Regions from separate parts of the Arthrobacter sp. D3-18 genome, predicted to be linked through region 1. Evidence: riboswitches for the same ligand, from Rfam matches in the RefSeq annotation. Region 1 holds a riboswitch; the other holds the start of a gene.
The links. A riboswitch is a leader RNA that binds a small molecule or an ion and turns the genes downstream of it on or off. The one in region 1 is predicted to bind S-adenosylmethionine.

Region 1 (3,195 bases):
CATCAAAACGGCGGACCAGCTTTGTTCCCTGGTGGTCCAAGTAGCTTTCCACCTGGTAGCGGCCACGCTCCCCCAACACTGCGGCGGCGAGTGGTGTCTCCTGGTGCTGGGCTTCCCTGCCAAAGCGGAAATCCAGCTCCAAGGCTGAGCGGTAAGTGATGTGGGCGATGCGTCGGGCCAGTGCCAAACCATGTTCAGGTGCAGTGCCGCCGTAATAGTCGCCGTTTTTGAAGTTCGGGTCCTGCCGGATGGCCAAGGTTTGGGCCTGCGCGAAGGCGATCTGCTCGGCCGTGCTGTAGGCGCCCACCGAGATTACGGCGCAGCGTTTGACCCTGTCAGGGAACGTAACAGCCCATTCAAGGGCCCTGGCACCTCCCATTGAACCCCCCAAAACGGCGTGCCAGGCATCAATTCCCAAGGCATCGGCGAGGCGTGCCTCAGCCTCCGTGCTGTCGCGCAGCGTGACCAACGGGAAACGTGAGCCCCAAGGACGTCCGTCCGGTGCTTCCGATGATGGGCCGGTACTGCCATAACAACCGCCCACGATGTTGATGGAGATGACGAAGAACTTGTTGGTGTCGATGGTGGCACCCGGCCCAACCAGTTGCTCCCACCAACCTTCCTCGTCGGTGGCTCCACGGGCTACGTGAGTGCTGCCCGTCAGCGCGTGCTGGATAAGCACGGCATTGGAGGCATCGGCGTTCAGTTGTCCCCAGGTCTCATACGCGAGGACGACGTCGGGGAGGAATCCGCCGGCTTCAAGTTCCAACGGCCCGATACCGGCGTACTTGACGGTTCCGTCTTCTTCTCCGGATTTTGGAAGGGCTGTAGCAGTAATGGTCATTCCTTTGACACCTTAACCTCGCGCTTGCCCGTCGCCTTGCGTGCGAACAGGCCAGGTCTTCACCCGGGGCACCCCACCGCGGAGGAGGGTTGCCGGCCAGCAAGCCGGGGCTGTGTGCTGGCACTCATGACCTAATACGAAGAGTCTAGGAAATGCAGGGCGGTTCTGGCGAAGAATGTGACAACAGTGTGACGGTTTGGGGTGACTTCGTTCACGAACGAGCACCCGTAACTGCCGCCCGGCGAATAATCGTCGACGCGGGCGGCAGTCGGGCTGATACTTTGGGTCGCGGCGTTAGGCGCCCTTGGCAGCCCGGAAGCCGGCTTCGAGGTCGGCGATGATGTCATCGACATGCTCGATGCCCACGGACAAGCGCACGAGGCCAGGGTTGACGCCGGCAGCCACCTGCTGTTCCACCGTCAATTGGCTGTGGGTAGTCGACGCCGGGTGGATGACCAGCGAGCGGACATCACCGATGTTGGCAACGTGCGAGTGCAGCTCCAGGCCGTCCACGAAGCGCTTGCCCGCTTCTACGCCGCCCTTGATGTTGAAGGCCACGATGGCACCCGTGCCCTTGGGACCGTACTTCCGGCCTCGGTCATACCACGGGCTGGACGGCAAGCCCGCATAGGCGACCGATTCGACGTCGTCGTGGTTTTCCAGCCATTCGGCCACCTTGGTGGCGTTGGCAACGTGGCGTTCCACGCGCAGGCTCAAGGTCTCCAGGCCCTGGGCAATGAGGAAGGCGTTGAACGGGGACACGGCAGAGCCGAGATCCCGAAGCAACTGCACGCGTGCCTTGAGGATGTAGGAGAGGTTGGCGCCCAGTGCACCGTCCTTGCCCAGGTCCCGGGCGTAGACCAGGCCGTTGTAGCTGGGGTCAGGGGTATTGAAGCCAGGGAAGCGCTCCGGGTCCTTGCCGAAGTCAAAGTTGCCGGAGTCCACAATCACACCGGCGATTGCGGAACCATGACCACCGAGGTACTTGGTTGCGGAGTGGACCACGATGTCCGCTCCCCACTCGATGGGACGGATCAGGTAGGGCGTGGACAGGGTGTTGTCGACGATGAGGGGCACGCCGGCCTCGTGGGCGGTGCGGGCGATGCCTTCGATGTCCAGCACGTCCTGCCGGGGGTTGGACACCACCTCACCGAAGAACAGCTTGGTGTTCGGCTGGACGGCGTCCCGCCACTGGTCCAGGTTGTCCGGGTCCTCCACGAACGTGACCGAAATGCCGAACTTCTTCAGCGTGTGCGCCAGCAAATTGTACGTGCCGCCGTACAGGCTGGGGCTCGCTACGATGTGGTCGCCTGCCTCGGCGATATTCAGGATGGCGAACGTCTCCGCAGCTTGTCCGGAGCTGAGCAAGAGGGCACCCAGTCCACCCTCAAGGCTCGCGACCCGCTGCTCCACTGCATCCTGCGTCGGGTTGCCTATCCGGGTGTAGATGGGGGCGAGCTCGGCCAGGGCAAAGCGATTGGCGGCGCTCTCGGCACTGGGGAAGACGAAGGATGTGGTCTGGTAGATCGGGAGCGAACGCGCTCCAGTGGCGGCGTCAGGCTCCTGGCCTGCGTGGATCTGGCGGGTTTCGAAAGACCATCCTTGGGACATGGAGTTCTCCTGTTCGTGACGCGTGGGTTTAGCAGGCAAGGTGAAGCGGTGTGAGCTGGGGCCAGTCTAGGAACTGTCCGGAGGCGAAGACAGCTTTGTGACGCCGGTGGAATCTTTCGGTCTCCCCGCGTCCCACCATGACGCCCACTACCACCGGTTATACACATCCCACCTTAGTTAGGCTTGACTTAGCTGAGACCCCGATCACAAAGTGCCAAGATGAAGCCATGCGCATGGATCACGTCTCTTACGCCTGTGAACGAGATGGCCTTTTGGCCACTACCGAACGAATTTCCGCGGCATTGGGAGTGGACGCTGTCCGGGGCGGAGTGCACCCGCGCTTCGGTACCCGGAACATGATCATTCCCCTTGCGGATAACAAGTACCTGGAAGTGGTGGAGGTCCTGGACCACCCCGCTTCCGACAAAGCACCCTTTGGCCAGGCCGTCCGTGCCCGCTCGGCTGCCGGTGGTGGATGGATGGGCTGGTGCGTCGCCGTTGACGACCTTGCCCCGTTCGAAGACCGCCTTGGCCGCTCGGCTGTTCCGGGCAACCGCAAGTTCCCCGACGGACGCGAACTGGTGTGGCAGCAGATTGGCATCCTCGGCCTGATCGCGGATCCTCAAGTGCCCTACCTGCTCAAGTGGGAGGGCGACCCCTCGCTGCACCCGTCCAGGATCTACGAGAGCGACGTCAAGATGTCCAGCCTCACCATCGCGGGCTCGGCTGAGCGCGTCACC
Region 2 (3,195 bases), 1.2 Mb from region 1:
GCCACGTTCTACGAGGAGTGCCGTGAACTTTCCTGTGCCGGCTCCGAGGTCGGCCGCGGACCTCGCCCTTGGAGGAAGCAGCCAGTCGACGGAATCGGCGGGGTAGCCGGGTCGGACGCGGTCATAGTGTTCTCCGCCGTCCTGGAAGCTCTGACCGAGTTCATGCCGGCGGGAAGCATGCAGCCTTGGACCACGCGGCCCGGCTGGTCCGGGAGTGCGTGGCTGTCCGCTGGAGGCAGCCGGTGAACGCAGGGCCACGAAAAAGCTCCTTCACAGGGTCACTAAAAGTACCCTACGAATTTACCGCAGTGTTTCTACTCCTCAGTGTTTCTAGTCCGCGGTGTTTCTAGTCCACAGTGCAGGGGGCTGCGCCCGCAGTGCCGGGAGTGTTCGGGGCCCATCCGGGGTAGCTGCGATGATCATTTGCAGGAACCCAACGGCCTTCGTCCACCACATAGTCCCAGCCCAGTCCGTCGCGCTTGAGTCCTTCGATGCCTGCGAGCAGCCTCGTGGCGTCCTCCAGCCGGGAGCCGACGCCGAAGCTGGCGCGCAGGGATCCGGAGGGGAGTCCCAGGCGTTTGAGGAGGGGGTGGGCGCAGAACCGGCCATCACGGAGGCCAACGCCGTGCTCGGCCGCCAGGTAGGCCGCGACCAGTCCTGCGTCGAAACCTTCTACGGAGAAGTTGACCACGCCGATGGTGTCCAGGGAGTCAGCGAAGATCTTGTGGACTGTCACGCCATCGATGGCTTCCAGGCCCTTCACCAGGTACGAGCGGATGGCGGACTCGTGGGCGTGCCACGCGTCCTGGTCCAGCCCTGCGAGGACTTGGGTGGCGCGAGCAAGTGTCGCCGCGCCCAGCACGTTGGGGGAGCCGCCCTCGTGGCGCGCCGGGCCCGTGGCCCAGCTGACTGAGTCCAGGCGCGCTTCACGTACCGCGCCGCCTCCGGCAAGGTGCGGTATGCCGGCGTCGAGCCAGTCCGGGCGACCCACCACGACGCCCGCGCCGAAGGGGGCATAGAGCTTGTGTCCCGAGAAGACGATGTAGTCGACGTCCGTCTCGGTGATGTTGATCCGGCGGTGCGGTGCGAGCTGCGCAGCGTCCACCACGATCCGTGCGCCGTATTCGTGGGCAAGCGAAGCAAGACGGGCGATGGGCAGAATCTCCCCCGTCACGTTCGAGGCGCCGGTAACAGCCAGCAGGCTAACCCCGCCTTGGGCAAGTTCGGCCTCGAGCTTTTCCACCGTTTCGGCCAGGGTTGGTGCGGCGACGACGCTGCGGTGGGGGACTCCTTGCCACGGAAGCAAGTTGGCGTGGTGCTCGATGTCCAAGTACAGGACCTGGCCGGCGAATTCGCCGTCCACCTGCGGGAGGCATCCGGCCAGGAGGTTCAAGGAGTCCGTGGTGTTCCGTGTGAAGATCACTGAGTCATCAGCCCGCCCGCCGACGAAATCACGGACGATGTTCCGCGAGTTCTCGTACACCGACGTGCTGATTTGGGAGGCATACCCGGCACCACGGTGAACGCTGGCGTAGTAGGGCAGGACCTCGTTGAGGTAGGCCGAAACTATGGTCAAGGCGGGAGCCGAGGCGCCGTAGTCCAAGTTTGCGTAGCGCACGTGGCCACCCTGAATCAGCGGAGCCTGCAGCTCAGCGCCAGTGACCGCGGCAAGCGGACGCGCAGCGGTGGTCGTCTCTGCTGCGGATTCTTCAACAAAGGACGGAATGGTGTTGGGGTTGAACGTGACAGTGCTCATGGAACCTCACTCAAGAGGGACCCCCATAGGGAGATCCGCGCTTGCCGCATCCGTTCCGGACCGGCCGGGTCGTCACCCGGGGCACCCCACCGCGAATGGAGGGTTGCCGGCCAGCAAACCGGGGTTTAGCGCTGGCACTCGTGACCTGTAAAAAAGGCTAAGGCACGTCCGGGGACGCTTCCAAAGCCGCTGCCTTTTGTTAAGCCCTTTGTTACGTCGAATGCGAAATCCCTTCTTCGCCGAATAAAAAACGGCGGAGACCACCAAAAGGGGTCATCCGCCGTTGAATATTCCGCCCTCCGCTTGGCTGGCGAGGCATGGACATCTCAGAGAAGGTCGTCCAGTCCGGGATTTAGCCGCTTGAGGACCTCGGAGTGCAGGATCGAGTTGGTGGCCAGGGCGTTACCGCCAAACGGACCATCTTCTCCTTCCAAGGAAGTAAAACGGCCGCCTGCCTCGGTGACGATCGGGACGAGTGCTGCCATATCGTACAGGTTCAGTTCAGGCTCGCAGGCGATATCCACTGCACCCTCGGCTACGAGGCAATACGACCAGAAATCACCATAGGCGCGGGTCCGCCAGATGTCTTCCGTCAGCCCCAGAAATTCATCCAGGTTGCCGCGTTCCTTCCACCCCGAAAGGCTGGAATATGACATGGAGGCGTCGGCCAGGCGGGAAACGTTGGACACCTTGAGCCGCGTTGCCGAGGCCAGGGAGCGGCCCATGTAGGCGCCCATGTCCTTGGCTGCCCACCATCGCTTGCCCAGCGCAGGCGCACTCACTACGCCCACCACAGGTTCCCCTTCATCCACGAGGGCGATCAACGTTGCCCATACCGGGACGCCGCGGACAAAGTTCTTGGTTCCGTCGATGGGGTCGATGATCCAGCGACGTGAACCGTGACCGCTGCTGCCGAACTCCTCGCCGAGGACCGCGTCCCGCGGACGTGAGCGGGAAAGTTGACCGCGGATTGCTTCCTCAGCGGCCTTGTCAGCGTCAGTGACAGGTGTGAGGTCGGGCTTGGTTTCGATCTGCAGGTCCAGTGCCTTGAAGCGATCCATGGTCTGGGCATCGACTGAATCGGCGAGGACGTGGGCCAGGCGCAGGTCATCATTGTAGGTGGAAACGGGATGGGTCATGCCACCAAACTATCCTGAATCATTCGCTGTATTGGGGACGTGAAGCAGACAACGAATCAGTTGACGGTGCCCAGTTCCTTGGTCTCTTTCGCTTCAAGCCTTGGGTCTGCACCCAGCAAGCGGCGCAAGGACGCCAGCCGGGCCACTCCTGATGGCCCTGCGTGGCCATCGTTCACCCATGCATCCAGCCCGCAATTGGTAGCTGTGGCTCCGTGCTTGCAACCACGGTCGCAGGTCTCCGTGCCAGGCTCGAGGTCCGGGAACGAATGGAGAATCCGGTCCGGATCCACATGCGCCAAG

Region 2: linked by a shared signal. The riboswitch ahead of M1D89_RS10265 (aminotransferase class V-fold PLP-dependent enzyme) and the one ahead of metX (homoserine O-acetyltransferase MetX) in region 1 are both predicted to bind S-adenosylmethionine.

What each region holds. Positions count from the first base shown of each region.
Region 1 covers NZ_CP096440.1:2,999,734-3,002,928, forward strand. The annotation lists gene metX (homoserine O-acetyltransferase MetX) at 1-844, opposite strand, end outside; SAM riboswitch class IV at 860-976, opposite strand; gene M1D89_RS16025 (bifunctional o-acetylhomoserine/o-acetylserine sulfhydrylase) at 1,139-2,494, opposite strand; gene M1D89_RS16030 (VOC family protein) at 2,683-3,195, shown strand, end outside.
Region 2 covers NZ_CP096440.1:1,750,182-1,753,376, forward strand. The annotation lists gene M1D89_RS10260 (class I SAM-dependent methyltransferase) at 1-252, opposite strand, end outside; gene M1D89_RS10265 (aminotransferase class V-fold PLP-dependent enzyme) at 347-1,756, opposite strand; SAM riboswitch class IV at 1,789-1,902, opposite strand; gene hisN (histidinol-phosphatase) at 2,083-2,895, opposite strand; gene rsgA (ribosome small subunit-dependent GTPase A) at 2,952-3,195, opposite strand, start outside.